One region of the Paenarthrobacter sp. 2TAF44 genome, then DNA from elsewhere that is predicted to be linked to it. Evidence: predicted binding sites of a transcription regulator. Region 1 holds the regulator's gene; each other region holds the start of a gene.
What was found. The regulator LexA, encoded in region 1, represses DNA repair genes until DNA is damaged. The targets are predictions, from matches to a motif close to TCGAACANNTGTTCGA.
Positions count from the first base shown of each region.

Region 2: a site for LexA is predicted at 7,143-7,158, ahead of AB4Z15_RS22425 (DUF222 domain-containing protein). Genes of this name have one in related genera too.
Region 3: a site for LexA is predicted at 2,570-2,585, ahead of AB4Z15_RS10840 (shikimate dehydrogenase). Genes of this name have one in related genera too.

Region 1 covers NZ_JBFRFP010000007.1:171,168-182,186, forward strand. Annotated here, with positions in the region: gene miaB (tRNA (N6-isopentenyl adenosine(37)-C2)-methylthiotransferase MiaB) at 1-571, shown strand, start outside; gene miaA (tRNA (adenosine(37)-N6)-dimethylallyltransferase MiaA) at 592-1,497, shown strand; gene dapF (diaminopimelate epimerase) at 1,559-2,527, shown strand; gene AB4Z15_RS09445 (class I SAM-dependent methyltransferase) at 2,508-3,122, opposite strand; gene hflX (GTPase HflX) at 3,620-5,182, shown strand; gene AB4Z15_RS09455 (ATP-dependent DNA helicase) at 5,175-7,232, shown strand; gene lexA (transcriptional repressor LexA) at 7,242-7,985, opposite strand; gene AB4Z15_RS09465 (LysM peptidoglycan-binding domain-containing protein) at 8,340-8,699, shown strand; gene AB4Z15_RS09470 (histidinol-phosphate transaminase) at 8,777-9,895, shown strand; gene hisB (imidazoleglycerol-phosphate dehydratase HisB) at 9,942-10,568, shown strand; gene hisH (imidazole glycerol phosphate synthase subunit HisH) at 10,565-11,019, shown strand, end outside.
Region 2 covers NZ_JBFRFP010000033.1:299-8,991, forward strand. Annotated here, with positions in the region: gene AB4Z15_RS22400 (signal peptidase I) at 113-904, shown strand; gene AB4Z15_RS22405 (Hpt domain-containing protein) at 897-1,319, shown strand; gene AB4Z15_RS22410 (MFS transporter) at 1,334-2,602, opposite strand; gene AB4Z15_RS22415 (IclR family transcriptional regulator) at 2,780-3,520, shown strand; gene AB4Z15_RS22420 (4-hydroxybenzoate 3-monooxygenase) at 3,630-4,817, shown strand; gene AB4Z15_RS22425 (DUF222 domain-containing protein) at 4,999-7,056, opposite strand; gene AB4Z15_RS22430 (polyprenol monophosphomannose synthase) at 7,299-8,054, shown strand; gene AB4Z15_RS22435 (hypothetical protein) at 8,341-8,693, opposite strand, start outside.
Region 3 covers NZ_JBFRFP010000009.1:97,670-108,688, forward strand. Annotated here, with positions in the region: gene AB4Z15_RS10825 (FG-GAP repeat domain-containing protein) at 1-87, shown strand, start outside; gene AB4Z15_RS10830 (MFS transporter) at 183-1,505, opposite strand; gene AB4Z15_RS10835 (IclR family transcriptional regulator) at 1,708-2,478, shown strand; gene AB4Z15_RS10840 (shikimate dehydrogenase) at 2,683-3,597, shown strand; gene AB4Z15_RS10845 (bifunctional sugar phosphate isomerase/epimerase/4-hydroxyphenylpyruvate dioxygenase family protein) at 3,597-5,468, shown strand; gene pcaH (protocatechuate 3,4-dioxygenase subunit beta) at 5,505-6,389, shown strand; gene pcaG (protocatechuate 3,4-dioxygenase subunit alpha) at 6,394-7,008, shown strand; gene AB4Z15_RS10860 (class-II fumarase/aspartase family protein) at 7,005-8,435, shown strand; gene AB4Z15_RS10865 (alpha/beta fold hydrolase) at 8,428-9,231, shown strand; gene pcaC (4-carboxymuconolactone decarboxylase) at 9,228-9,665, shown strand; gene AB4Z15_RS10875 (thiolase family protein) at 9,747-10,961, shown strand; gene AB4Z15_RS10880 (3-oxoacid CoA-transferase subunit A) at 10,976-11,019, shown strand, end outside.

The DNA of each region.
Region 1 (11,019 bases):
TGGCTTCCCGGGTGAAACCGAGGAGGATTTCCAAGCGACGCTTGACGTCGTGGAGAAATCGCGGTTCGCCACAGCCTTCACCTTCCAGTACTCCAAACGGCCTGGTACGCCGGCCGCCGAGCTCCCGGAGCAACTTCCCAAAGCAGTGGTCCAGGAGCGCTTTGAACGTCTGACCGCCCTGCAGGACCGTATCGCGGCGGAGGAGAACGCCAAGCAAGTGGGTTGCCGTGTGGAAGTGCTGGTGACAGCGCAGTCCGGCCGCAAAGCAGAGGAAACGCATCGGTTGTCTGGCCGATCCAAGGATCAGCGACTCGTTCATTTCTCAGTACCTGACGGTGCGCAAACCCCTCGCCCCGGGGACTTTGTCACCGTGACCATTACCGAAGCCGCGGCATTCCACCTGGTTGCCGATCCTGCAAGCCTGGACGATTACATGTTGCGCCGGTCGAGGGCGGGTGACGCCTGGGATCGCTCGCAGGCAGATTCCTGCGGTGTTCCCAGTGCTGGTGCGGCCTCGGGCAAGAAGGGTGTGTCCTTAGGCATGCCGTCGCTGCCTGTTCGCGGCGCCTGACGTCGATTATTCGAGATCGAATGGCCCTCTCCCATGCCGCGCCGCCGGTGATTGCCGTCGTCGGGCCAACCGGGTCCGGTAAATCGGACCTGGCCGTCGAGCTGGCCCTTGCACTCAATGGCGAGGTCATCAACGCTGACGCCCTGCAGTTCTATCGCGGCATGGACATCGGTACGGCCAAGATCACTGTGGACGAACGCAAGGGCGTGCCACATCATCTGCTGGACACAAAGGACGTCACGGAGGAAGCCAGCGTGGCGGACTTCCAAGCGGAATGCCGCGCCGTCATCAATGACATCCACGCCCGGGGCAAGCGGGCCATCATGGTGGGCGGCTCTGGCCTCTACGTGCGGGCCGCCCTGGATGTACTGGAGTTCCCCGGCACGGACCCCGACTTGCGAAAACGGCTTGAGGATGAATGGGAAACCTTCGGTCTGGCGCCGTTGCGGGCCCGGCTTGAAAAGGTGGATCCCGTCTCGGCAGGCCGTCTGGGGGATGCCCGGCGGGTGATCAGGGCCCTGGAGGTTTACGGAATGACAGGGCGCCCGTTCAGCTCGTTCATGCCACAACGCGAGTACTTCCAGCCGGCCCTGCAGATTGGCCTGTCTGTGGACCGCGAGGTCCTGCGGGAGCGGCTGGCGATCCGCGTACACCGGATGGTGGATGCGGGGTTGCTGCAGGAAGTGGAACGGCTTGATGCGGCTGGCCTGCGACGCGGCAAGACAGCCTCGCGTGCACTGGGATATGCACAATTCCTCAGGGTGCTCGACTCCGAAGTCAGCGTCCCGGAGGCAGCTGAAGAAACCATTGTGGCCACGAGGCAGTTCGCCCGGCGACAATTGACGTGGTTTCGGGCCGATCCGCGGATCGCGTGGCTCGATTGGCAGGATTCGGAGCTCGTGTCCAAAGCAGTCGCGCTGGCCTAGCCGGGCTGGCGCTCACGACAGCAATTTCTGGCCGAACCTGCCCGGCGGGTAGCCTAGTCCCATGGATCAAACCGCCGCAGTTCCCGCCCAGCAGTCCGCCGCTGCCGGCGCCCCCGTGCCCACTGCCAGCCTTTCCGGCTTGGCGTTTTCCAAGGGCCATGGAACGGGCAATGATTTCGTCCTGATTGCTGATCCCGGTGATGTCCACGAGATCTCTCCCGAGCAAGTAGCACAGCTGTGCGACAGGCATCGGGGGATAGGTGGCGACGGTCTTATCCGTGCTGTTCCTTCGCGGTATCTGCCCGAAGGCCGCGTCCTGCTTGAGCAGGACGCCTCTGCGGAATGGTTCATGGACTACCGTAACGGCGATGGTTCGCTGTCCGAGATGTGCGGCAACGGCGTCCGCGTCTTCGTGCATTTCCTGATTGCCGAAGGCCTGGTGGAGCTTGGTCCGGGCCAGTCCTTGACCATCGGAACACGTGGCGGGATTAAGAAGATTGTGTGCACGGCCGACGGCTATGCCGTGGATATGGGCCCGTGGGAATTCATTTTCCCTGCAGAAGCACAAAGCAAAGCCATGGATGCCTTGGTCAGCGCAGACGGCCTGGAAGTGGCCAGGCCCGGCCTCTCCGTCAGCATGGGCAACCCGCACACTGTGGTTGCGCTTGCCGAGCTCAGCGAACTCTCCGCTACGAAATTATTCACCGCGCCGGCAGTGGATCCCAAGCCTGCCAACGGCACCAATGTCGAGTTTGTAGTACCCGCAGAGCCGCTGGTTCACGACGGCGTGGGAACCATCACTATGCGCGTCCACGAGCGTGGAGTCGGCGAAACCCAATCGTGTGGCACCGGGGCTTGTGCCGCCGCCGTCGCGATCCGTCATTGGGCTGGCAGCAGCGCCCCCAACTCTTGGCACGTCAACGTTCCCGGTGGCGTGGTGGACGTGAAGTTCTTCCCGGGTGAGGATGGCCGGGAACACGTTGAGCTCAGCGGCCCCGCAGTCATTGTGGCTAGTGGGACGCTTTCCTGACGCGAAGGATCCTGAAAGACTTCGAAGTGCTCTCGCGGGAAACCGTGAAGGACTTGTCCAGTTCGTTGGCCAGCCAGCGTTGGAGGGAGTCCGAGCCCAGGTTCTTCTGAACCACCATCCACGCGTTGCCGCCAGGTGCCAGCCGGGGCAGCCACGTCAGGAGCAGCGAGTGTAGTTCGTCCTTGCCGATGCGGATCGGCGGGTTGGACCAGATCGTGTCGAATTCGACGCCGGGGTCTACCTCATCCGGGAGGCTGGCCTTCACGTTGTTCAAGCCAAGGGCAGCCGCGTTCTCGTTGGTCAAGGCGATGCAGCGCTCGTTGACATCCACGGCGTAGACCTGTGCCAGGGGCGCCATGAGCCCCATCGTGAGGGCAACAGGACCCCAACCGCACCCAATATCCAGCAGGTTGCCCCGGGGCGAAGGCGGTGGAACCTCGGCCAAAAGTACCTTGGTGCCCTTGTCCACACCGTCGGGGCTGAAGATGCCCGACGACGTCTGCACATGACGGGTAGCTCCAGCCAGTTCCACAGTGAGGGGCTTGCGAGTGAACGGACCGGCCGGTTGGGCGCTGAAATAGTGTGCAGACTCCATAATTTGCCAGATTAGTTGGCTATCGGCGGCTTGGGAAACTGCCCTCGGGCCGGGACAGTTTGACAGTGCTGCTAATGTGGAAGGCATGTTCTTGATCTTTGAGTAATCAGCCCGAGCCGACCCTTTCACGTCGGCAAGGCACCTGCCCGCGATGCAGGCCCGCTTGGCGTATCAGCCCAGCTCATGGCCATTCCGCCCGCAGGTTCCGTCCGGCAGACTCCGCAATCGCCCGTTGTTGGTTGATCGCGGTTGCTCAGTAGAACATGTCCCACCCCAGCTGTCGCGAAAGCAGTGGCCCTGCCATCTGCTGTCAGCTCTTGGTTTATGGGTTTGGCGATGAATTCTCCTGCAGGACAGGACCTCCCGCGGACCAACCCGCTCGATCCAAGCACCACAGGAGGCCCTATATGGCCGAAGCTCGTCAGCCCACCGCGAATACCGTCCCATTGGACGCAAAACAGCACTATTCTGGATATGCCGAACAGTCTAAGGAGACCATGACCACCCAGAAGCACTCCGGATCCGATTCCGACGCCCAGGACATGAGTCCTGAACAAATCCAGGCTGTCATTGACCGGATTCTTTCCAAGGATGTACCTGCACAGGCATCCGATGACAATGATGCCAAAGGTGTTTTCGGCAGGGCACAAGCGATCTCCACGCTTGACCACGAACACAGCATTTACGACGGCGACCAGGAAGACTTGGCGGAACGACGTGCGCTCCGCCGCACCGCGGGCCTTTCCACCGAACTCGAAGACGTCACAGAGGTTGAGTACCGGCAGCTGCGCCTGGAGCGCGTTGTCCTGGCTGGCCTGTGGACAGAAGGCACTTTGGCTGACGCCGAGAATTCGCTTCGCGAACTCGCAGCATTGGCAGAGACAGCAGGATCCGAGGTCCTTGACGGCCTGGTTCAGCGGCGCACAAAGCCGGACCCCGGCACGTTCCTCGGATCGGGCAAGGCACAGGAACTCAAGGACATCGTGGCCGCCACTGGCGCCGATACCGTGGTGGTCGACACCGAGCTTTCCCCCTCGCAGCGACGCGGACTTGAGGACATCGTCAAGGTCAAGGTTGTGGACCGGACAACGCTGATCCTGGATATCTTTGCCCAGCACGCAAAGAGCCGCGAAGGTAAGGCACAGGTTGAACTCGCACAACTCGAGTACCTGCTCCCCAGGCTCCGTGGTTGGGGTGACTCCATGTCCCGCCAGGCGGGTGGCCAAGTGGGTGGAGCCGGTGCCGGTATGGGTTCCCGTGGTCCAGGCGAAACAAAGATCGAGCTCGATCGCCGCAGGATCCGGACGCGCATGGCCAAGCTGCGTCGGGAGATCGCCGCGATGAAGCCGGCGCGCGAGACCAAGCGGGCCAACCGCCGTCGTAATGCCGTACCCTCGGTCGCAATCGCCGGCTATACCAACGCTGGAAAGTCTTCGCTCCTGAACCGGCTGACCGATGCTGGGGTGCTGGTGGAAAACGCCCTGTTCGCCACCCTGGACCCGACCGTCAGGAAGGCACAGACCCCGGATGGCATCGGCTACACGCTGGCTGACACCGTTGGATTCGTCCGCTCGCTTCCTACGCAGCTGGTGGAAGCCTTCCGCTCCACACTGGAAGAAGTAGCGGACGCAGACCTGATCCTGCATGTCGTGGACGCCTCCCACCCGGACCCGGAAGGGCAAATCGCGGCAGTGCGTGCTGTCTTCACCGAGGTCGACGCCCGCAAGGTTCCGGAAATCATCGTCCTGAACAAGGTCGACGTAGCGGATCCTTTCGTCGTGGAACGCCTGAAGCAGAAGGAGCCGCGGCACGCCGTGGTTTCCACCCGCACGGGCCAGGGCATACCTGAACTCCTGGAAGAGATCAGCCGGTCGATTCCCCGGCCGGGAGTCCGCCTCGAGGTCCTCATCCCGTATGACCGTGGTGACATGGTCAACAAGCTGCACAACTCCGATTCGGAAATCCTGAGCCTCGAGCACGAGGAAAACGGAACCCGCGTGGTGGCCATGGTTCGTGAAGGATTGGCCGCCGAGCTGGAGTCATTCGTCAGCAATGGTTGAGAAGGTGGCGGCGGACGTCGTCGAGTCAGTGGGGGAGAAGTTCACCCTCGAGCTGTTGGACAAAGCTGTTGACGGGATGGGCGGTCAAAGCCGTTCAGGCCAGCACGAGATGGCAAGGCAAGTCACCCGGGCCATCGAGTCCGGTGAACATCTGCTGGTCCAGGCCGGAACGGGAACGGGTAAGTCCTTGGCTTACCTGATTCCGTTGATCGCCCATTCCATGGACAGCGACAAACCGACGCTTGTGTCCACCGCTACCTTGGCCCTGCAAACACAGATTGTGGGCCGGGACCTGCCCCGGCTGTTGGAGACCATAAGCCCGGCCCTCGAGCGTCCCGTGAACGTGGCACTCGTCAAGGGCCGGGCAAATTATGTTTGCCTGCAAAAGCTGGAGGGCGGCTTCCCCAGCGAAGAGCCATCCGAGGGCCAACTTTTTTCCCTGGGTGAGGACACCAGCGTGCCGCATTTCGCAGCGGCGGTTGGCGGCCCGTCGTCGCAATTGGGCCAGGAAGTCATCCGGCTCCGTGAATGGGCCGAAAAGACGGCCACGGGCGACCGCGATGAACTGATGCCGGGGGTGACGGATCGGGCCTGGAGGCAGGTCTCCGTGACGTCAATGGAGTGTTTGGGGGCACAGAAGTGCCCACTCGCTGAGGAATGCTTCAGCGAGCAGGCACGTGCCCGGGCGGCCGAGGCGGACGTCGTGGTCACCAACCATGCCATGCTTGCAGTCAGTGCCTTCGAAGGGCTTGCTGTACTGCCCGAGTACGACGTCGTTGTGGTTGATGAAGCTCATGAGCTGCAGGACAGGGTCACGGGGGCCGTCACGGGCCAGCTGTCCGTAGCAATGGTGCATGCTGCGGCTTCGAGCGCGCGTAAGCACACCGCCATTACCGTAGACGCCCTGAACGCGGCAGCCGACCGACTGGACATGGCCATTGCCGGAGTCCCCAACGGACTGCTGCCCAACGGGCTAAACGACGAACAACTGGACTGCCTGGACCAACTGCGTGATGCCACACGCGCTGCGTTGTCTGACTCGAAGACTGACTCTTCAAACGCGGTCGACGGCGGCCGGCAGCTTGCGCGCTCACGGCTCATGCTCATTCTGGAACTGTGCGAGCGGATGCTCGCAGCCAAGGAGAACCGTGAAGTGGTGTGGTTCTCCAGGAACAGCACCTTCGATCCCCAGCAGGGGTACTCCCCGCCGGATGAGACCGCGCCCGCACTGATCAACATCGCTCCGCTTAGCGTTGCCGGCCGGCTGCGGGAAGGCCTTTTCGCAGGGCACACAGTGGTGCTTACTTCTGCCACGCTCGCTATTGGATCCGCCTTTGAGCCTGCCGCCGGTGGCCTGGGGCTGATTGGAGAGGGTGCACCGAGCTGGACTGGGTTGGACGTCGGATCGCCTTTTGATTATCCGAAGCAGGGTGTCCTTTACGTGGCCAAGCACCTGCCCAAGCCCGGCAGGGGCACTTCTCCCGAGGCACTGGATGAGCTTGAAGACCTCATCCGTGCTTCCGGTGGGGGAGCCCTGTGCCTCTTCTCCTCACGTCGGGCGGCCGAGGAAGCCGCAGAGGCGATGCGACCACGTCTGGATGTGGACATCCTCTGCCAAGGCGAATCCACTATGGCAGCGCTCGTGAAGCAGTTTGCCGACGAACCGGACACCTGCCTCTTTGGCACGATGTCCTTGTGGCAGGGCGTCGACGTCCCTGGCGGTTCATGCCGCCTTGTGGTGATTGACCGCATTCCGTTCCCGCGGCCGGACGACCCGCTGATGACCGCACGCTCGCGAGCTGTTGCGCAGTCCGGGGGCAACGGGTTCATGGCGGTGTCAGCTACGCATGCGGCAATTCGCTTGGCGCAGGGGGCAGGACGCCTCATTCGCTCCACTGGCGACAAAGGCGTGGTCGCCGTCCTGGACTCACGGCTTTCCACGGAACGGTACGGCGCGTTCCTGCGTGCAGCTTTGCCACCCTTCTGGGCAACGACGGATCGCAATGTTGTGCGCGGCGTCCTGGAACGCTTGGGCGCAAAGAAAACGTAGGCAAACGCCCTAAAGGGAGCGCAGGACCGAGACGACCTTGCCCATAATGGTGGCCTGGTCTCCCAGTATCGGTTCGTACTGCGTGTTCTGGGGGAGCAGCCACGTGTGGCCGTCCCGCTGGCGGAAGGTTTTTACCGTGGCTTCGTCATCCAGGAGTGCTGCCACGATGTCACCGTTGATGGCGTCATTCTGGCGCCGGACAACTACCCAGTCACCGTCACAAATTGCGGCATCGATCATGGAGTCACCAGCGACCTTCAGCATGAACAGTTCGCCGTGGCCCACCAGTTGCCGGGGCAGGGGCAGGACGTCCTCAATAGTCTGGTCTGCGAGGATGGGGCCACCGGCCGCGATGCGTCCCACCAGGGGCACCATGGCGGTGTCGCTGGCACTGGCCAACTCCGTCACGGCGAGTCCACCTGCGCTACGCAGTGTGGTAGCTGCTTCGACTCCGGGAATTGTCCCGCCGTCAAGGGTCAAAGGCATGAGGACTTCCATGGCGCGGGGGCGCTTGGGATCTCTGCGCAGGTAGCCCAGCTTCTCCAACTGGGAGAGCTGATGGGTGACGCTGGACAGGCTCGCCAGACCAACGGTGTCACCAATTTCGCGCATGCTGGGCGGATAGCCGTTGTCATTGACGGACCGCTGGATGGTTTCCAGGATTTTCTTCTGCCGGACAGTCAGGCTTTTGGGACTCTTTTGAGGCTGCTGGCTCCGCAGGGGTGCCCCGCCGCCGGTGGCTTTCGCTGCCATGTTCGCCAATGCCCTTCTGTTCCGCCCGGTCACGGTCTGAAGTGTGCCCGGGGATGTTGGATCTGAAAAAATGTCAGACCCTCCTGTTCCACTGAAACAGTGCCTGTTTCTTCACTCAAACCTAGGCCAGGCACAGGCGTTTATCAAACATTCGTTCTAGCGAGTCTCGACACCGTTCGTTGATAAGTGCTAAAAATGTCATAGCAAGGTTCGAATATGTGTTCTATAAAAGTTGAACCTGGCTCGGATGTTCGAAGAAAGTGTTCGAATATCCGGGGCGGTCCAACGAACACAAGGAATTGGCAGCCGGCAACGGGCATCCGATGCAGGCAATCGCTCAGAAGGGCTCAGCTCATGTCCGCAATCTCTACGTTCCACGAATTCCGCAACACCCCGGCGCCTACGCGTCTCCGGCTTACCCGGCGCGGCAGGATCGTGTTCTTCGGCATCCCCGCCATGCTGCTGCTTGCCGCGCTGCTGAGCCTTGCCGGCTTCATCAACTCTCCGGCCAAGGCTTCGGATTCCCAGTCCCAACTGCAGCCGCCGGTGGCCGTCACGGTTACTGTCCAGCCCGGGCAGTCACTGTGGGGCATCGCCGGTGCGGCCGCGCCGGAGAGGGACCCGCGTGATGTCATCGCAGAAATCATCCAGTTGAACGATCTCCGCGGAGGACGCATCCAGCCCGGCCAGCAGCTGTTCGTTCCCGCGAATTGAGTGGCCAGGGGGCTATGGGTCACCGTCCCTGGCGTCACAGTTACTCTGCAGTCGCACCGGCACCTTAAACTGTCTTGGTGAGTGACCAGCTTGAGCGACTTGACCGACTTCCCCTCCGGACCAACCTGCGTGGACTGAGCCCCTATGGCGCGCCGCAGCTTGATGTCCCCATTTTGCTCAACGTCAACGAGAACACCCATGGCGTGCCGGCCGATGTGCAAGCGGCCATTACCGAGGCCGTTGCGGCTGCGGCCACGGGCCTGAACCGATACCCTGACCGCGAGTTCACCGAACTTCGTGAATCCCTCGCCGATTACCTCGGTCACGGGCTTTCCGCGGACAACATCTGGGCGGCCAACGGCTCCAACGAGGTCCTGCAGCAGATTCTGCAGGCCTTCGGAGGTCCGGGGCGCAAGGCATTGGGCTTCCCTCCCACGTATTCCATGTACCCGTTGCTTGCCAGTGGCACGGACACTGAGTACGTCCGTGGAGTGCGAGCTGATGACTATGGCCTGGATGCGGCTTCCGCTGCTGCCCAGGTGAAGGAGACTGGCGCGAATATCGTGTTCCTGTGCTCTCCGAACAACCCCACGGGAACGGGCTTGGGGCTGGACGTCGTCGAAGCTGTGTACGAAGCCGGCGATGCCAGCCAAGCTATCGTCATCGTGGATGAGGCCTACCACGAGTTCGCGCACGACAACACGCCCAGCGCGCTGACGCTGCTTCCCGGGCGGGAGCGTTTGATCGTCTCACGCACCATGAGCAAGGCCTTTGCCCTGGCAGGTGCGCGCCTGGGCTACATGGCTGCCGCACCTGAGGTTACTGACGCCATCAGGCTCGTCCGGCTGCCTTACCACCTCTCAGCGGTCACGCAAGCCACGGCCCTGGCTGCCCTCAACCACCGCGAAGCGCTCATGGCCGACGTCGAGGACATCAAGGTCCAACGCGACCGCATTGTGACCGAGCTCCTCCGAATGGGACTCAAGCCTGCGGCCTCGGACTCAAACTACGTTTTCTTCGGTGGGCTTTCGAACCCGCACGCGATCTGGCAGGGCCTGCTGGATGCGGGCGTCCTGATCCGTGACGTCGGCATTCCAGGACACCTGCGGGTGACTGCGGGAACGGAAAAGGAAACAACGGCCTTCCTTGAGGCCTTGGAAGCCCTTCTGGACAGCCCTGCGTCCCAGCCCAACTAAACTTGTCAATAGACCCACCCCATTCTTCGTGTATAAGGACGTCCCAATGAGCGAAACCGGCGCCACGCCGTCCGCTGACCGCACTGCGCGCATGGAGCGCACCACCAGCGAATCCTCCGTCCTGGTGGAGATCAACCTGGATGGCACCGGTGTCTCGGACATCAGCACCACGGTTCCCTTCTATGACCACATGCTGACGGCGTTGTGCAAGCACTCCCTGATCGACATGACCGTCAAGGCCACGGGTGACACCCACATCGATGCCCACCACACCGTGGAGGATGTGGCCATTACTTTTGGTGAGGTCTTGCGTACTGCCTTGGGCAACAAAGCCGGAATCCGCCGCTTTGGTGAAGCTACGGTTCCATTGGACGAAGCCTTGGCGCACGCTGTCGTGGATGTTTCGGGGCGCCCATATCTGGTACACGGAGGAGAACCCGCGGGGCAGGAGTACCACCTCATCGGTGGCCACTTCACGGGTTCGTTGACCCGTCACGTCTTTGAAGCCATCACGTTGCACGCCGGTATCTGCCTGCACATGAACGTCCTTGCAGGCCGCGATCCGCACCACATCGTCGAGGCCCAGTTCAAAGCCTTCGCGCGGGCTCTTCGCTCGGCAGTGGAGTCGGATCCCCGAGTCGAGGGCATTCCATCCACCAAGGGGGCGCTATGAGCGGGCAAATCCTGAAGGACGGTGCGGTTACTGACGCTTCGGCTAACCTCAAGCCGGAGTCGCCTGAAGGTAAGCCCACGGTTACGGTGCTGGACTACGGTTCGGGCAACGTCCGTTCAGCCGTTCGCGCCCTTGAGCGTGCGGGCGCCGAAGTGGTTCTCAGCTCCAAGCCTGAGGATGTCCTGAATGCCGACGGGCTGCTGGTCCCCGGCGTCGGCGCCTTTGAAACGGTAATGAAGGAACTCAAGGCCGTCGATGCCATCCGCATGATCGGCCGCCGCGTCGCAGGTGGGCGGCCTGTCTTGGCAATCTGCGTTGGGCTGCAGGTGCTCTTCGAAGCCGGAGTCGAGCACGGCACCGAGTCCGAGGGCATGGCCGAATGGCCGGGCAAGGTTGAACTCCTTCCCGCCCCTGTGGTTCCCCACATGGGTTGGAACACGGTGGACGTCCC
Region 2 (8,693 bases), on a different contig from region 1:
CAGGTCCGCCGGTATTTCCTGAGCCAGACTTGAGGCTTTCCGGCAGGAAACCTGAGCCAGATAGCCCAGACTCGAACAGAAGATCACCAACACAGGAAGGAACGCCAGGACCATGAGCGCACTGACCAGCATCAGCGGAGCCGCCCTCAAGGGCCGGCGTTCAGCCGCAAAGCTTGCAAAGACGTCTATGACTTTAACCACCGCCAGGGTGAAGCAGCCCACAGCGGCACCCGCGACAACCGCCGTCGAGACCCCCGCCGTCGAGGCCCCCGCCAAAGCCGTCGGGACCCCCGCGAAAGCCGCCGCGATTCCAGCCAATACCGCCGCGGCCCCGGGTGCGTTCCGCCGTATCGCTGCTAAGACGATGAAATTCCTCGGTTTCACCGTGCTGGCCGTGGCGGCCTTGGTTTTCCTCTTGCTGGCGATCGGTCCGCGAATCCTGGGCTACCAAACCTCCACGATGCTGACAGGGTCGATGGCGCCGTTGATCAACCCGGGCGACGTCGTCGTGACCGTTCCGACGCCGATCGTCGACCTCAAGGTGGGCGACATCATCACCTACCACATCCCCGTTGAAGACCAGCGGGTGGAGACTCATCGCATCACTGAGATAACCGCTACAGCCGATGGCAGCGTAGCCGTCCAGACCAAGGGCGACGCGAATAATGGCATCGATCCATGGATCGCCACCCTGCAGGGCAAAACGGTGGATAAGCAGATCGCAACCATCCCCTACGTCGGGAATGCCATTCGTGCCCTCCGTGAACCGCTCGTCCTGAACATCCTGATGTATGGAGCGCCCGGGATCTTGGTCATCGGGATGCTCGCCTCCATCTGGAGTAAGGACCCCAACAAGTCGACGTTGGAAGACGCCGCGCAGCCACAAGCAGCCAGCCATGACTGACGAGGCAGACGGTCAGGTTCCGGCTCTGGAACCGTGCAGGTTGCAGGCCCTGGCCGATGAAATGGGAGACCCCACCCCGGCGTTGCGTTTCCTCTCCACTTACCTTTCGATGTTGCCTGGCAGACTACTGAGGATCTCCAACGGCCTCTGCCAACACGACGCCGATGCCAGCATGGATGCTGTGCTGAGCCTCAAGATCTCCTCGGCAATGGTGGGCGCGCTTGAGACTGAGGACCAGTGCAAGGCCATCGAGTCGATGATCCGCGAGGAACACTTCGACTACGCCGTCCAGGCACTTCCGGCGCTCCGGCAATACACCGATCGCTGTTACGCGGCTAGACCGCAGCTGTTGGGCAAGGCCCGCGAGTCACTTCACCCGCAGCCCGGAAAGTTGGAGGGCCAGCGGAGCACTTAGCGTCGTACCGGCGGTTACCGTTCTCCCGCTGGCACGGGCTCAGGACTTTTGACCTGATGAGGCACCAGGAGCAGTGCTGCGACAGCCAAGAGTCCCGCTGCGGCGAACACGTAGAAGCCGGCGGGATAGGCAATGTTTGCGGCCACCAGTGTTCCAGTCACGGCAGGACCAACGATCGCACCAAGGCGTCCGACGCCGGCAGCGAACCCGAGTGCCGTTCCCCGGAGTCGCGCCGGAAACAGCTGACTGACCCATGCGTAGACCAGAACCTGCGAGCTGAAGACGAAGACGCCGGTGACAAACACCGCGGCGTTCAGCAGGAACTCACTCTGGATCTTCACGCTGAGCACGGCCAGGAACACTGCTGAAAGCCCGAACCACAGCAGCACTATCTTCTTGGTTCCATGCCGGTCGGCAAGAATTCCGGCCAACACCAGCCCAGCCACGGCGCCGAGGTTGAGGACCAGCAGCAGCGTCAGGCCTGTGCTCACGGTATAACCGGCAGCTGCCATCAACTGCGGCAACCATGTGTTCAAGCCATAAACCAGCAACAAACCCATGAACGACGCGATGCCAATGCCCACGGCCACCAGCGGATACGGCTTTTGCAGGAGGTCGCGGAACCCGGTCTTTTGCTTGCCGCCAGTGGAAGGCACGACGCCGGGTGCCGCCTTTGTCGTTTCGTCCACCTTGACGGGGGCTGCTTCGGGGAGCGACTCCGGCAGTCTCGCCCACAGGAATGGAAGGAGCGCCAGCCCTGCGATGCCGCCAATGATAAACATGAGGCGCCAGTTGGGGACCACGAGGATGGCCAGGAACGCTGTCGCAACAGCGCCTACGTGATAGCCGGTCATGGTCCGCGTGGTCGACTTTCCGGCTGATCCTGCCGGTGCGTAGTCGTTCATGTACGCGAGGGCGGCGGGAAGGCAAGCGCCGAGCCCAAGGCCTGCCAGAAGGCGCAGGATCGAGAAGACCGCCACGTTGGGCGCGAAAGCGACGCCGATCGTGAAGAGTGAGAAGCCCGCTACACAGGCGATCAAGAGCTTCCGTCGGCCGAACTTATCGGACAGCGGAGCGATAAACAGTGCGCCGAGTCCCACGCCTACCAAGGAGATAGTTGCAGCGAAGGTAGCTCCAACGGCGTCAAAGCCTATGTCGCCGGTCTTGATGAGCGTTGGAATCACCGTCCCCAGGACCACCAGGTCGAAGCCGTCCAAGACCATGGCTAGCCAGCAAAGCCAGACTGGCCATTGGGAGCGGCGGGCAGATGGCATCGTTGGCATAGTGTCCTCGGGAGTTCGTCTTGAGAGTGGATGTGGCCAGCAGAACGGCCGGTCAGTTATGAGAGTTGTATCACCGACGGGAGTAACCTGAAGCACGTTCTACCATTGAATGGAAGACGTGCACTGACGTTTGGTAGAAGAGGCGTCTGACATAGGAACAGCAGCAAGGAGCGCATCGTGGCCAACTCAGCATCTGGCGACTCCGTGGTGGATCGCGTAGTTCGGGTGATTGAGGCCTTCCCCGAAGGCGCCACCTCGCTGCAACTGAGCGAACTCGCCGACAGGTCAGGCCTCCCGTTGTCGTCCGCCCACCGGTTGGTCCGGCAACTCTCCGAGCATGGCTTGCTGGAACTTGGTGCTGGCGGGAACGTTCGGCTCGGGCTCCGATTGTGGGAACTCGTCAACAGAAATTCGCCCACGCTCGCACTCCGCCAAGCGGCCATGCCCTTCATGGAGGATATTCAGCAAGTCTTGAACCAGAACGTAAACCTCGCAGTGCTTGAGGGCTGGGAGGCGCTGTTCGTGGAGCGACTTTCGCGTCGTGGCTCCGTTGCCAACCGAGCCCGCGTGGCCGGTCGCATGCCGGTCCACATTTCCTCCGCCGGCCTGGCGCTGATGGCACACCAGTCCCGGGAATTGCAGGCGGAGTACCTCGAGCAATTCCACGACCCGGCCGGAAAGGTAACTTCCGACGTCGTACGGCACCTGTTGGCGGAGGCCGCGCAGCTGGGCTATGCGCAGTTGGCTGGCGTCGTCGATCCGGACACCTGGGGTATCGCGGTGCCGGTGATGAACGGCAAGCGGCGCACTGTAGCGGCCCTTGGCGTGGTGGTGCCCCTGGCTGAGATGCGGCTGCAGGCCCTCGTTCCGGCGCTACAGACCGCTGCCCGGGGCATAGGCAGACAACTTAGGGATTGATATGGGTTTCCGTTGAACGGAATCCATGTAACGTCGGTCACCCGGCACGCGCCACACTGATTCCAGGCTCATCCCGTCCCAGCGGGACCGCAACGAAGCGAGGAACACCATGGCACGCACTACCGTTACTACTCAAGTCGCCATCATGGGCGCAGGACCGGCCGGGCTCATGCTCTCCCACTTGCTGGCCAAGCAAGGCATCGAATCCGTGGTGGTGGAGGTCCGAAGCCGCGAACAGATCCATCAAACTGTTCGCGCAGGCATTCTGGAACATGGCACTGTCAACCTGCTGGTGGACTCCGGCGTCTCAGACCGGGTGCTGCGCGAAGGTGACCGGCACGATGGCATCGAGCTGCGATTCAACGGCGAAAGTCACCGTATCAACTTCAAAGAGTTGGTTGGTGAGTCCGTATGGTTGTACCCGCAAACGGACGTTTTCGCCGACCTCGCCGCACGGCGCGAGGCCGACGGTGGCGACGTTCGGTACAGCGTCACGGACACCACTGTTCACGATCTCGAGGGTCAGCCGAAAGTCTGGTTCACTGACTCGGAGGGCCACGAGTTCGAGATTCAGGCCGACTTCCTCGTTGGCGCTGACGGGTCCCGCAGCCACTGCCGCTTCCAGATCCCCGAAGCCAACCGGAAGTGGTTCTTCCACGAATACCCGTTCGCTTGGTTCGGTATCCTGGCCCAGGCTCCGCGCAGCTCTGACGAACTGATCTATGCAAACTCCGAGCACGGTTTTGCCTTGATCAGCCAGAGAACCGAGACAGTACAGCGCATGTACTTCCAGTGCGACCCCAAGGAAAACGTGGCCGACTGGGACGATGAACGCATCTGGTCCGAATTGCGCAAACGTGTAAACGGCAACGGCTTTGAGCTCAACGAAGGCCCTGTCCTGGAAAAGATGGTCCTGCCGTTCCGAAGCTTCGTTCACACTCCGATGCGCCACGGCAATCTTTTCCTTGCCGGCGATGCCGCACACACCGTCCCGCCCACCGGCGCCAAGGGCCTTAACCTCGCGATACACGACGTGAAGGTGTTGTTCGAAGGCTTGGACTCCTTCTACTCCACCGGTTCCACCGCACTGCTGGATTCCTACAGCGACCGCGCCCTGGACCGTGTGTGGAAGGCCCAGCATTTCTCTTACTGGATGACCTCCATGCTGCATACCGTTCCCGGCGCAGGCGACTTCGACCGTGCACGTCAGCTGGGCGAGCTGCATTCCGTGGTCTCGTCCGAGCACGCCAAGGCGTACTTGGCAGAGTCATACACGGGCTGGCCGACGTCGCGGTAAGGCTTCGTCGCGGCTGAGTTTAGGGCCGCGGCTCAGCTTACGTCCGGGGCTTAGTTTACGAGCGCTCGACGGCGCGCTGTCACTTCGGTCTGTCGCCTTCGGCTGTGAGCTTTTGGCGTCAGTTAGATAGCCACTGCTGTTTTAGCCAGGCAGCCGGGGCGCAATTGAATGCGACACACTCTTATGTTCTGAGGGGTGTGTGGTGGTGGTTGCGTCGTGGTGTTTGGTGGGGGTCGATGTGTGGTGGTGGGGTGAACCAGGGCACGCCGGTGGTCATGTCGATCCGCCATTGTTCCTTGTGGATGACGTGGTGGTGGTGGCTGCAGAGAAGCGTGCCATTCTCGGTGGAGGTGGTGCCGCCGTGTGACCAGTAGGTGATGTGGTGGGCTTCGCACCAGGGGGCGGGCATGGTGCAGTCGGGGAACGCGCAGCCACCGTCCCGGGCGGTGATGGCTTTGCGGATGTGGGGTGGGAAGATCCGGGTGGTGCGGCCGATGTCCAGGACGCGGGAGTCGCTGCCGAGCAGGACGGGGAGGATGTCGGCGTCGCAGGCGATTTTGCGGATGGTGTTCGGGTGCATCGGGCCGACGAAGGTCGCGGTACCGGAGCTGATCCGGGAGTGTTGCGCGCCAGCTCCGGTGGTGGCTGCGCCGGGCGGGGTGGTGGCTGCCGTGCCGGGCGGGGTGGTGGCTGCCGCGCCGGTTGTGGTGGTGTTGGCCGCGCCGTTGAGTTGTTGGAAGAGGTCGCGCACGTTGATGGTGGTCGTGACTTGGGGGCGGAGTCCGCCGTTTGCTGGCAGTTTCCCGGTGGTCATGGCGACCGCGCAGGCTCCGACGAGTCCGTCGAGGAGTTTCATGGGCCGGGAACGCCGGTCCAGGTCCGGGCCCGCTGGTTTGTTCCGGGTGTCGTTATTCCCGCCGCCGCTCCCGTCACCGCTCTCGTCGCCTTCGCCGGTGGCATTGTTCGTCCCGCCGCCCTCGCCATTGATGTTGCTGTCTCCGGTGGTGAGTCGGGGGTTGGTGGCGACGTTCATGGCGGTGGTGAGGGTTTCGTATTGTTCGGCGGTGGCGAAGATTTCGATGTGGTGCAGCCCGTGGCGGCGTCGGCGACGGAAGAACGCGCCTTGGAGTTGGCGGAGAACTTCCTCGGACGGTTCGGGACCGTCTTGGTCGATCGAATCGACCCAGCGTTTGGCCATTTTGGTGACGAAGTCCGGGTCGGATTCAATGGCTGTGACGGTGAGGGCGTGTTCCATCCGGGTGAGGGTGTCGTCATCGGTGAGCTGCCGGACATTTTCCAGTGCGCTGCTGATGATGGTCGCGGACCGGGTGGGTATCTGTGTGGTTTCGAGGGCTTGGGCGAGGATTTCGCGGCGGGGCGGGATGTGTTGCCCGGCGATTCCGGTCCGGGGGAGGACTTCGGCGGCCAGGGCGAGGCGGCGGTTGGCTTCGCTTTTGCTGATCCGCAGGCTCGCGCGGAGGAATTCCGCGGCGTTCCGGTAGCCATCATCGGCCACCGCAGCAGCGTCCGCCGCAGTAACAACTACTGCCGAAACCACAACACCTGGCCCCGCAGCAGTAGCGGATCCTTCAGGAGCATCGGATCCAGCAACAGCCCCGGCTGAGTCCGAGCCGGTGGTTCCGGGGTCTGTCCACCCTGTCTGCCATCCCGTGCCAGCGACGGATGAGGGCCGTGACTGCTGGGCTTGCGTGCGGGTCCGCTCTACGGCGTGCGCCGCGACAACCTGCAGGTACTCCACGGTACGGGCAATCTCCTCCACCCGCCCGGCGAATCCCGCGGCCTCGGTGAACCCGAACGCCAGCGCACCGGCCACAGTGGCGGAACGCAGAGATTCCAACGCCTGAGCGCTTTCAGCCAGCGCATCCCCAAGTGCCAGCGTACGGTCAAGCCCGCGGGAAACGCTAGGCCCAGGCAAATCCTCAAGCCCCTTGGAACCATCAAGCCCAGGGGAAACGCTCAGCCCCGAGGAAAGAGACTCGACGTCAGGGCCAACTTTAGGCTCGACGCCATCAGGGTCAGAGAAGGGCCCTGGTTCAATGCCGCGAAGCAGCCAAATGCCCCTGGGGTTGTCCGAATCGGTGACTACCGCCGTCGGGCTTTCATGGGCCGCCAGCTCGTTGGCAGGAACGGTGTGGCTTGCTCGGGGAACTCTTCGGGGGCGCAAAGTGGCACCAGACATCGCTGCCCGTCGCGCCACAATCTCCCCAATGCTTGCCATGAATAAACCCTCTCACCAGGGTCTGACATTTTTAGGACCCAGAGCCGCTGGCCGCGGTGCACAAGATTTCCAACCGTCTCGATGGATCAACCATGTGTCCTGAGCCAGACATTTTTGCCCCACGGATTGGCGTGGGCCCGGTTTCAGATTGCCCCTGCAATATCAATAGACTGACCCGGCCCGGACATGTGCAGTTCAGCACGGACCGAGCGCTTTCTGAAACCGAATTGGGGACCCATATTTTGACCACTACAGCACCAAAAGTCACCGTTGTCGTACCGACTTACAATGAACGGGAGAATCTTCCGCTACTGACGTCCCAGCTTGATTCACTGGGCATTCCGAATCTCCACGTGCTCATTGTCGATGACAGTTCCCCAGATGGAACAGGGGAGGTCGCAGACAGGTTGGCAAAGAAATCGAACGGCGCCGTTTCCGTGCTGCATCGGGCTGAAAAGGATGGTTTGGGCCGAGCGTACGTGGCTGGGATGACCCGGGCGTTGGCACAAGATGCAGAAATTGTCATCCAAATGGACGCTGATTTATCCCATCCGGTGGCAGCAATCCCAGCCATGATTGACAAGATTCTGAAGGAGAATGCCGACGTTGTTATCGGCTCGCGTTATATTGCCGGGGGCTCTACGGCGTCGGAATGGCCCTGGCACCGAAAGGCCCTCTCCGCTTGGGCCAACTTCTACGTGAGTGTGATCTTGGGGTTGAAAGTGAAGGACTGCACGGCTGGGTATAAAGCCTGGAGTGCTTTAGCCCTCGGCCTTATTGACGTCTCAACGATCAAGAGTGATGGCTATTCCTTCCAAGTCGAGATGAACTACAGGGCCGCTCAGCGGGCCCTCGAGATCACCGAGGTGCCCATTCATTTTGAAGAACGCATGGAGGGGGCTTCCAAAATGAATCTCCGGGAGCAGCTTGAATCTGCGCTGACACCATGGAAGCTTCGCCTGAAACGTGATAGTCGCGTTCTAGTGCCCAAGGGCTAGGAGGCTGCTGAATAAGCGGGTGGTTGGGGCGGGCGGAACGCCACCAATGGCCGTCTAGCGGCGTGTTCTGGTCAGCACCCTTGGGTGCGACAACGGGGTCGTTCCGCCCGCTTACCCTTATTCTGCCTCAGATCCCGGGCTTCATCCAGCGATTTTTTGTCGATGGCCCCGTCGGACGGTGCCTGCGGTTGGATAGGAACAGTCTTAACCACCAGCCCCACGAGTCCAGCCGACGCACCCCACGGCGCGACTAATTCAGTAGCCTCCTGGCGGCCAGCTCCCCGCGCTACCGAGCTCCGTACAACGCCGCCTCAAGCAGCCGGTCAAAGCTGGCAGTTCCACTGCTCACCGGAGCAACCGTGATGATTGCAAGGAGCTTCTCGGAGCCATCTTCCTTGGCACTGGCGACCCTTTTGACGTGCAGCCGCAAACCCGGAACCCCGTTGATCAGCAGTGAAACCTGTTCGCCGCTCTTGATCAATTTCCGTAGCTGCTTTGTGGAGACCTTGTCGTCGGAGCTTCCGGTTAGCTCCGCGAGGGTGTCGTTGATCCGTTTTGCCAAGCCGCGCATCAGGCTCCTCTGGGCGGCGACGGTCGGAATGGTGAGGATCGCAGCGAACACGGCTGTGAATATCGCCG
Region 3 (11,019 bases), on a different contig from region 1:
GTGGGAGTCGCCGGCGACGGAACGTTGCTGACGTACTCCGGGACGGGCGCGGGGAAGTTCAAGCCGGTGGCGCTCAATCCGCGGTAGGTAGTTCTGTGGTGGACAGGAAAAGCCCGGAATGTCAGAGGACATTCCGGGCTTTTCCGTTGCCGGCGCCCAGCAAGTGGGAGGAGCGCGGCGACTTACTTGTGCAAGCCGAGTTCCGCCGTCGGGACCTTTGCTGACTCGCGTGCCGTCATGGCTGAGACCGCCGCGATCAGGCAGATGACTGCGGTGAAGATGGAGATCTGGACCCAGCCGCCAGGCTTGGTGCCGCCGAGGGCGGTGACGATGGTCGGAGCAAAGCCGGCCATGAGGAAGCCGAGCTGCGTACCGATGGCCAAACCGGAGAAGCGGACCTTGGTGCTGAACATTTCACCGTAGAAGGACGGCCACACGGCGTTGGCGGCTGCATACCCGAAGGAGAAGAACACCACGGAGACCAGGAACATGAGCGGGACGACTCCCGATTCCAAAGTCAGCAGGAACACCGGAGTCATGATGGCGCTGGCGATGGCGCCGTAGATGAAGACTGGCTTGCGGCCGATCTTGTCAGCGAGCATGCCGAACAGCGGCTGGGTACCGAGGGCCACAATGTTGGCTACGACAACGAGCCACAAGGTGATGGTGCCGCTGACGTGGGCCACGTCCTGGGCGTACTTGATGGCCAGGGTTCCAAACACGGTACTCACGGCGGCGATGAAGGCGCAGCACACCACGCGGAGGACGTCGCGCCAGTGCAACCTGAGGAGGTCTGCAATGGGCAGCTTGGCGATCTGGTTGTTCTTCTTGGCCTCGGCGAATGCCGGCGGCTCGTGCAGGGTGCGTCGGATGAAGAACGCCACGATGACTACTACGGCACTGAGCCAGAACGGGATGCGCCAGCCGATGCCGTACTTGATCTCGTCCGGGAGCGCGAGTACTGGAATGAAGACGAGCGCTGCCAAAATCTGGCCGCCCTGGGTGCCGGTCAGTGTCCATGAGGTGAAGAACGAGCGGCGGTTGTCCGGAGCGTGCTCCAGCGTCATTGACGAGGCACCGGCCTGCTCACCGGCAGCCGAAAGACCTTGGGCAAGGCGGGCAAGTACCAGCAGGACGGGAGCCCACCAGCCAATCGTCTTGAAGTCCGGGAGGCAGCCGATTACGAAAGTCGCGGCACCCATCAGGACCAGCGTGAACATGAGGACCTTCTGCCGGCCGATCCTGTCGCCGAAGTGCCCCAGGATGACAGCGCCCACAGGGCGGGCAACGTAGGCGAAGCCGAACGTTGCGAAGGACATGATCGATGCGTTGGTGTCCGCGTCCGGGAAGAACACGTGCGGGAAAATCAGGGCTGCGGCGGAGCCGAAGATGAAGAAATCGTAGTACTCCACTGCGCTTCCCAGGAAGCTGGCGAGTGCCGCCTTCTTGGGAGTTCCTGCTGGGGTAACTGTGCCTGGCGTCGCTGACGGCATTGTGTGGCTCATGGGTGTTCCTTCTGTGACGACGATGTCGCGGGTCTGGCTTCTGCGGGAAGACCAGAGCGAGGTGCGGCCGGATCAATCCCAAAGTAACCACATGGTGAGAGCTACTTGTGCAATACAGCAATAGTGGCCGTGACTGGGGTCACTTGTCAAGACTTGTCCCCACGATCTAGAAATAGCTCTCACGATGTGGGAGCATCTAAGCATGAGTGTGAAAGAGGACACAAAGACCGACATGGTCGGCAAGGCCCTGGGCCTGTTGGTATTGCTGGGAAATGAGCCCAAAGGCGCTAGTGCGGCGGATCTGGCCAGGAGTGCGGGACTTCCGTTCAGTACGACGTACCGCCTGCTCGGCTCGCTGACGCGCGATGGATTCGTGGACTACGAGCCGGACGGCCGTCGGTATCACTTGGGATTGCGGGTTTTTCAGCTGGGCCAGCGGGTGTCCAACCACCATGGGTTCGCAGCAACCGCCCTTCCTGTACTCCAGCGCGTCACCGAGAAGACCGAGGAAGCGACCATCCTCTCCGTGCGCGATGGCAACCATCATCTGACAGTCAATAAGGTGGACGGCCCCAAGACCTTCCGCGTCACGAGCGATCCCGGTCATCTGGGCGCGCTGCATACGACGTCCGTGGGTAAGGCGATCGTCGCTTTTGAGAACGACGCCGAACGCGAACGGCTGCTCGAAGAGTTGCCTTTGGAGCCACTCACTGAGCGCTCCATCACCAACCGGGCTGCGTTCCGAGCGGAGATTGAGCAGGTGCGCCGGCAGGGCTACGCGGTGATGGACGAAGAAAACGAGATCGGTATGCGCGCGGTCGCCGTGCCGGTCCTCAATTCCCAAGGCCACGCCTTTGCATCTCTCGCCACGGCCGTGCCGGTGTTTCGTCTCACCATGGACGAACTCATCGCCCACGTACCCACGTTGCAGGAGGCTGCGGCTGAACTCGCGGCCCGCCTGCCCCAGCGCTAAGCCAACTAGGTCGCAGTTAAGCGCGTTTAGAAGGTCCAAAACGCGCACTATTGCTACTTAGTTGGGTGAGGGCAGCGCAAATGTTCGCGATAAGAACAAGCGTGCGGAATATGAACACTTGTAGTAGTCTAAATAGCACCCGGTCCGGCGGCGCTCTCAGAAAGTGCCTAAAGCCCGGGGTGCTGAAGTCAAAGGAGCTTTAGGATGAGCAATCGAGCCGAGTCCGTTCTGGTGGGCCTCATAGGCGACGGCGTCATGCCCTCGCTCACGCCGCCCATGCACGAACGCGAAGCCGACGTGCAGGGCCTTCGCTTGCTGTACCGCCCCATCGACCTACTGGAACTCGCGTTGCCGGCCACCGCCGTCGGGGATCTCCTCACCGCAGCCCAGCGCATGGGCTTCAATGGCCTGAACATCACGCACCCGTGCAAGCAGTTGGTGCTGGAGCACCTTGACGAAATTTCCGACGACGCCCGCAGGCTGGGTGCCGTTAATACAGTCCTGATTCAGGATGGTCGGTTCATCGGCCACAACACTGACTTCTCGGGTTTCGGCGCTGCGCTCACCAACGGTCTCCCTGATGCCAAGCTCGACCGCGTGGTCCAGCTGGGTGCTGGCGGTGCCGGGTCCGCCGTCGCCTACGCGTTGCTCAAGGCCGGGGTCGGCGTGCTGGACCTCGTGGACATGGACGCCACCCGTGCGGCCGATCGTGCCACGGAACTCGGCGAACTCTTTCCGGCGGCAAGCGTCACGCCACGCACTCCCACTGACTTACCGGAGATCATGCCGCTCGCCGATGGCCTGGTGCACTGCACCCCTATCGGTATGGCCGCCCATCCGGGACTGCCCCTGGACATCGATCTCCTGGAACCGCGCCACTGGGTTGCCGACATCGTCTACCGACCGATCGAGACACGGCTAGTCCGCGAGGCGCGCGCCAAGGGTTGCGACGTCCTCGACGGCGGCAGGATGGCGGTCGGTCAGGCGGCCGACGCTTTCCAGCTCTTCACCGGACGCGACGCCGATCGCGACCGCATGCGGGCACACTTCCTGGAGCTGATCGCCGTGGAAGATGCCGCAGCCTCACTGGCCCCTGAGCTGACGAAGGCGGGTCACTGATGCGCACTGGAATCGCTACCGTCTGCCTCTCCGGCACTCTGAAAGAGAAGATGCAGGCTTGCGCAATAGCGGGCTTTGACGGCATCGAAATCTTCGAGCAGGACCTCGTCACCTCGCCGCTCAGCCCCGAGGATGTGCGGAAAATGGCTGCCGATCTCGGCCTGGGCCTGGACCTCTACCAACCCTTCCGCGACTTCGACGGCGTCACTCCGGACTTGCTCAAGGCCAACCTTCGCCGGGCCGAAGCGAAATTTAGTCTGATGGAACGGCTGGGCATGGACACCATCCTGGTCTGCTCCAACGTGGCGACGGCAACAATCGACGACGACGAACTTCGTGCCTCCCAACTGGCAGAGCTTGCTGAACTGGCGGGGGACCACGGCGTCAAAGTTGCCTACGAAGCATTGGCCTGGGGCAAGTACGTCAACGATTACGAGCACGCGTATCGCTTGGTCGAGATGGTTGACCACCCCAACCTCGGCACGTGCCTGGACTCCTTCCACATCCTTTCCCGCGACTGGGATACAGCGCCGATCGAGGACATCAACGCGGAGAAGATCTTTTTCGTCCAGGTGGCCGACGCCCCTAAACTCTCCATGGACGTCCTCTCCTGGAGCCGCCACTACCGCGTGTTCCCTGGCGAGGGTCAGTTCGAGCTTGCCAAGTTCATGGGCCACGTGGTCCGCGCCGGCTATACAGGTCCGGTTTCGCTGGAAGTTTTCAACGATGTCTTCCGCCAGTCTGATGTCGAGCGGACAGCCGTCGACGCCATGCGCTCCCTGATCTGGCTGGAGGAGCAGAGCGCCAAGTGGCTCGAAAGCACCTCCGAGGACTCCGCAGCCGGCAACGGAAGCGCCTCCCGGCGTCGTTATCCCATGGAACTGGCCACGCTGCCCAAGGTGAACGAACCGGCCGGCTTCAACTTCGCCGAGGTCAAGGCCGACGACACCGCCCAGCTTGAGAAACTCCTTGGCCAGCTTGGCTTCGAGTTCGAGGGCCGCCACCGCACCAAGGACGTCCAGCTCTGGACCATGGGCCAGGCGCGCGTGATCATCAACGAGCAAGCTGCACAGCATGCCGAACCGGCTATTGCCGCCCTAGGGTTCGACGTCGACTCTCCAGTGATTGCCTCCGCTCGCGCCCAACAACTCAAGGCGCCAGTCGTGGCACGCAAGGTCCAAGCCGATGAGGAAGTGTTCCAAGGCATCTCTGCCCCGGACTCCACCGAAATCTTCCTGTGCCAGGGCAGCCCGGACGGGACCGCCGCGTGGACGCACGAGTTTGGCGAGGGGCTGGAACACGTTTCCGGTGCGCAAAATGCCGTGATTGACCACGTAAATCTGGCCCAGCCGTGGCAGCACTTCGACGAAGCCGTCCTGTTCTACACCAGCGCCCTGGCCCTTGAACCGCAGCCGTTCGCCGAAGTCCCGAGCCCCAGCGGCCTGGTGCGCTCGCAGGTCATGGAGACCTCGGACGGCTCAGTCAGGCTGGTGCTGAACCTCGCACCGGCACAGCAGGCGCAAACTGCCCGCAAAACGTACCAGGAACACATCGCGTTCGGCGTGAACGACCTCGTGGGGGCAGCCCGGTCGGCCCGCGATCGTGGCCTCGAGTTCCTGCAGATCCCCGCCAACTATTACGAAGACCTGGACGCGCGGTTCGATCTTGAACCGGAATTCCTGGCCACCCTCAAGGAGCTCAATCTCCTGTACGACCGCGACGCCAACGGAGAATTCCTCCACTTCTACACCGCCACGGTTGGGAGCGTGTTCTTCGAAATGGTGGAACGCCGCGGCAACTACGACGGCTACGGAGCGCCCAACGCGCCGGTGCGCCACGCCGTCCAATACGACTCGCTGCACCGCATTTAGACCCATAACGAAGCAATCAACCGAAAGGAGCCGGCCGTGCCACAAGAACAGACAGCACAAGTCAACTCTGCACAGGCGCTCGAATCCGAGGAACTCGTGCCTCCCGCAGAGCCGCACGCCGCGCATGATTCCAAGAAAGTGGAAACCCAGGCGGATCTCAGTGCTGAGATGAGGGGCATCGGGGACCGCTATGCGGAGGCACTGAAGAACGGCAAGGCGCCGGAGACCATGCCCCGGCTGGACTACGCTCCGTACCGCAGCAGCATCCTGCGCCACCCGACCAAGAGCCTGCACCACGCGGACCCGGAGACGATCGAGCTATTCTCGCCCGCGTTCGGCCACCAGGACGTGCACGCGCTGGAATCAGACCTGACCATCCAACACAACGGCGAGCCGCAGGGCGAACGCATCATCGTTGCTGGCCGCGTTCTTGATGGCGACGGTCGCCCAGTCGCCGGTCAGCTCGTGGAAATCTGGCAGGCCAACGCAGCCGGCCGCTACATCCACAAGCGCGACCAGCACCCCGCACCGCTGGACCCGAACTTCACCGGCGTCGGCCGCTGCATCACCGGTGACGATGGCTCATACAGCTTCACCACCATCAAACCCGGCGCGTACCCATGGAAGAACCACCTGAACGCGTGGCGCCCGGCCCACATCCACTTCTCCATGTTCGGCTCGGAATTCACGCAACGCATCGTCACTCAGATGTACTTCCCAGGCGATCAGCTCTTTCCGCTGGACCCGATTTACCAGTCGATCGTGGACCAGGACGCACGGGACCGCCTCGTGGCAGAGTACGACCACGAGCTGACCAGCCCCGAATGGGCCCTCGGCTACAAGTGGGACATCATCCTGACCGGCTCCCAGCGGACCTGGACAGAGAACGAAGCATTCGGCGACGCCGGGGACGAGGAATAAGCACATGAGCAAGCTGACACCCACACCGGGCCAAACCGTCGGACCCTTCTACGGCTACGCCCTCCCCTTTAACAAGGACAACGAACTCCTCGCCCCGGGCAGCCCGGGAAGCATCCGCCTGCAAGGCACGGTCTACGACGGCGCCGGCAACACCATCCCGGACGCCATCCTTGAAATTTGGCAGCCGGACTCCGATGGCAACATCGTCCAGCGCACCGGATCCCTGGTCCGCGATGGCTACACCTTCACCGGCTGGGGCCGCGGCTCCGTGGGAAACTCCGGCGTGTACACGTTCACCACCGTCAACCCAGGACCCACCTCTCCGGGTGCGGCACCCTTCATCTCGGTTGCGGTCTTTGCCCGCGGCCTCATGAACCGCCTCTTCACGCGCGTCTACCTGCCGGAAAACGAAGAAGCCCTGGCCAACGATCCGCTGCTGAGCTCCCTGGATCCCGAGCGTCGCAAGACGCTGATCGCCCGTCGCGACCCTGATGGGGGCCTCACCTGGGACATCCGGCTGCAGGGCGGCGACGAGACCGTCTTCCTGGATTTCCAGCAGGACGGTTCGCTGGAACCCAGCGTCAACGCGGACTCATCTGTAACGGAAAACCAGCCATGACCGACGGCGACTTCGGCCTCCTAAGCCCGGTCTCGGCGTCGCCCGCTGTTGCGGCGCTGACGGGCGACCGTGCCGTGATCGCGGCGATCCTCGACGTCGAAGCCGCCTGGGCGGTTGTCCTTGAGGAGGCGGGGCTCGTCCCTGCAGGTTCCGCCGCGGTTGTGGCCGAAGCCGCCAATCCCGGTTCTTATGATGTTGCCGCAATCGCGGAACGCGCCCAAGGCGGGGGCAACCCGGTGATTCCGCTGCTCGGTGACCTGCGGGCCCGGGTGAAGTCCGTGGACGCTTCTGCGCTAACCGCTGTCCACACCTCCCTTACCAGCCAGGACGTCCTCGACTCCGCCCTCATGCTGCTCGCCAGCCGCACCATTTCTGCGCTGATGGCTGACGTGAAACGCACGACGACGGCGCTCGCCATCTTGGCGGGGCAGCACGCGGACACACTGTGCGTGGGCAGGAGCCTGACGCAGCATGCGCTTCCGTACACGTTCGGGCTCAAGGCTGCGCAGTGGTTCCACGGTGTGGCCACTGCGGCTGCCCGCTTGGAATCCCTTGAGCTGCCCATCCAGTTTGGCGGGGCTGGCGGGACCTTGGCGTCGGCAACCAAACTGACTGCTTCCTTGCAGAGCACTCCTTTTGATCTTGCCGATTCCTTGGCCTCAAAGCTTGGCCTTGCATCCGCGCCTGCTCCTTGGCACACCAACCGACTGGCAGTCACGTCCCTGGGCGATGGACTTGCTGCCCTGATTGATTCCTTGGGCAAAATCGCCGCGGACCTACTGTTCCTGAGCCGGCCGGAAGTCGCCGAACTCGGCGAACCATTGGCTGCCGGACGCGGGGTTTCCTCGGCCATGCCGCAGAAGCAGAATCCCGTTCTGTCCGTACTCATCCGCAGCGCGGCGCTGCAGGCACCCGGCCTTGCGTCGCAGCTGCACCTCGCGGCGGCCACCTTCAACGACGAGCGCCCGGACGGCGCCTGGCACAGCGAATGGCCGGCCCTGCGCCAGCTGCTCGCCTTGGCCTTGGGGTCCTCAGGTCACGTCAGCGAACTCACGGAAGGCCTTCGTATCTTCCCGGAAGCGATGCGCCGGAACCTCGAGATCTCAGGGCCGCTGCTCCTCAGCGAAGGTGTGATGGCCGCCGTCGTGCCTCTCCTGGGTCCGGACGGAAAACAAAAGCTGCAGAACGTCGTCGATGAAACGCTCAAGGCGCCCGCGGCCGAGCAGACGCGGATTTACACCAAGCTGCTGCGCGAAGCTGTCCCTGCGGACAAGCTTTCCGACGCGGAGCTCAAGGCATTGCTTGACCCCGCAAGCTACCTCGGAGAAGCCGCCGAGATCACGCGCAGGATCCTTGCCGCCTATCCGGACTATGCAAGGTCTGCCGCCTCCGACTCACCGACAACGAAGGGAGCCACCCGTGGCTAAGCCAACCGTCAAGGCTGTTCTGCTCTCCCCGCAGCGCGAACTGGGAACCAAGCCGCTCCTGGTGGTGGGACCGTCGCTGGGTACGTCCACTGTGCTCTGGACGGAAACCGCGGCCCTCCTTGGAGACGACTACGACGTCATCGGCTGGGACCTCCCTGGCCACGGCATCTCGCCAGCCGCCACCGAAGGTTTCGATATCGCGGAACTGGCGGACGCCGTCGTCGATCTTGTCGACTTTGTGAGTCCGGGCGCGAAGTTCCACTACGCGGGCGTCTCGCTGGGTGGGGCCACCGGCTTGCAACTCGGCATCAAGCACGGCGACCGTCTCCGCAGCCTGTCTGTCCAGTGCAGCGGCGCCAAACTCGGCACGCCCGAGGGCTGGCTGGAGCGCGCCGAAACTGTGCGCAAGCTAGGGACGCCGGTGATGATTCAGGGCTCCGCCGAACGCTGGTTTGCCGCTGGCTTCATGGACCGGCAGCCGGAAATCAGCAGCCGCCTCCTTCACGCCCTACGCGACGCCGACCGCTTCAGCTACTCGTTCTGCTGTGAAGCCCTCGCCGGATTCGACGTCCGCGAGCAGCTCGGCAGTATCACCGTTCCCACCCAGGCGATTGCCGGCGTCGAGGACTCTGTGGCGCCGCCGTCACTGGCCGAAGCTTTTGTTTCCGGTATCACCGCGGGCGGCGGAACCGCTCAGGCGGTGGCGCTCGACGGCGTCGCGCACCTCGCCCCAGCGGAGGCGCCTGCAGTTGTGGCCGGGTTGATGCGGACCTTTATGAAGGAGAACGGACGATGACCTCTTTATCTCCCGAGCGGAATGGTGCCGTTCAGCCGAGCGCCACCGGACAGGACATCTACGACGCCGGCATGGCGGCACGCCGCGAAGTGCTCGGCGATGAGCATGTGGACCGCGCGAACGCCAACATGGACTCCTTCACCGAGGACTATCAGGACATGATCACCAGGATCGCTTGGGGTGGCATCTGGACGCGGCCCGGTCTTAGCCGGCAAATGCGCTCCGCCGTCACCCTCACTGCACTGGTGGCGCACGGTCACTGGGAGGAGCTCGCGATGCACATCCGGGCGGCTCTCAACAACGGCCTGAGCAGGGACGAGATCAAGGAAATCCTGCTGCAGACCGCAATTTATTGCAGTGTTCCCTCGGCCAATTCGGCCTTCAAGACGGCGCAGAAAGTCTTCGCCGAGATCGACGCCAACGAACCCAACTAGGTCGCATTTAAGCGCGTTTAGAAGGTCCAAAACGCGCACTATTGCGACCTAGTTGGGCAGATAGAAACAAAGGAAACCCCCATGAACCAGGCATACGTGTACGACGCCGTACGCACACCCTTTGGCAAGTTCGGCTCCGGACTTGCTGATGTCCGTCCCGATGACCTTGCTGCCCATGTGGTCCGCGAGTCCGTTCGCAGGGCTCCGGGGCTGGACGTTGAACGGATCGACGAAGTGGTGTTCGGCAACGCCAACGGCGCCGGCGAAGAAAACCGCAACGTGGCCCGGATGGCTACCCTGCTGGCAGGCTTGCCCGTGTCGATTCCCGGGACAACGATCAACCGCCTGTGCGGCTCCTCCCTGGATGCAGCGATTATTGCGTCCCGCCAGATCAATGCCGGCGACGCCGACCTGATGTTGGTGGGCGGTGCAGAGTCCATGTCGCGTGCACCTTGGGTGCTGCCGAAGACGTCCAAGCCGTACCCGGCCGGGGACATGACGCTCGCGTCCACCACGCTCGGCTGGCGTCTGATCAACCCGGCCATGAACAAGAACTGGACCATCTCACTGGGCGAAGCCACCGAACGACTGCGCGAGAAGTATAGGATCACCCGTGAACGCCAGGACCAGTTCGCTGCTGACTCGCACAACCTGGCCGATTCCGCATGGAACGAAGGCTTCTACGACAACCTGGTTTCGCAGGTTCCGGGCACTGACCTGGTTCGGGATGAGGGAATCCGTGCCGGTTCTTCCGCTGAAAAGCTTGCTGGTTTGAAGACCGTTTTCCGTGCCGAGTCTGATGGGCCCGACGGCGGTACGGTCACCGCCGGGAATGCCTCGCCTTTGAATGATGGAGCTTCGGCTGCGTGGATCGGTTCGGAAGCAGCTTCCTCGATCCTCGGCATGGAGCCGCTGGCCCGCATCGCCGGCCGTGCTGCGCACGGCAACGATCCCCAGTTCTTCGGGTTCGCCCCGGTGGAGGCGGCGAACAAGGCCCTCGCGAAGGCGGGCATCGGCTGGGACCAGGTTGGCGCCGTCGAACTTAACGAGGCCTTCGCCGCGCAGTCGCTGGCGTGCGTTGACGCGTGGGGGATTGACCCCGGAATCGTGAACCAGCATGGCGGGGCAATTGCGATGGGCCACCCACTGGGTGCCTCCGGTACCCGCCTCCTTGGGACGCTTGCCCGTTCGCTGCAGGCCTCCGGACAGCGTTGGGGAGTCGCTGCGATCTGCATCGGGGTTGGACAGGGCTTGGCTGTGGTGCTCGAAAACGTCACTACCGGCGCATCGGCTTAGAAGGGTAAAGAGTCATGCTGAAATTCATTGACACTGTCGGCGAGGCTGTCGCCGGCAT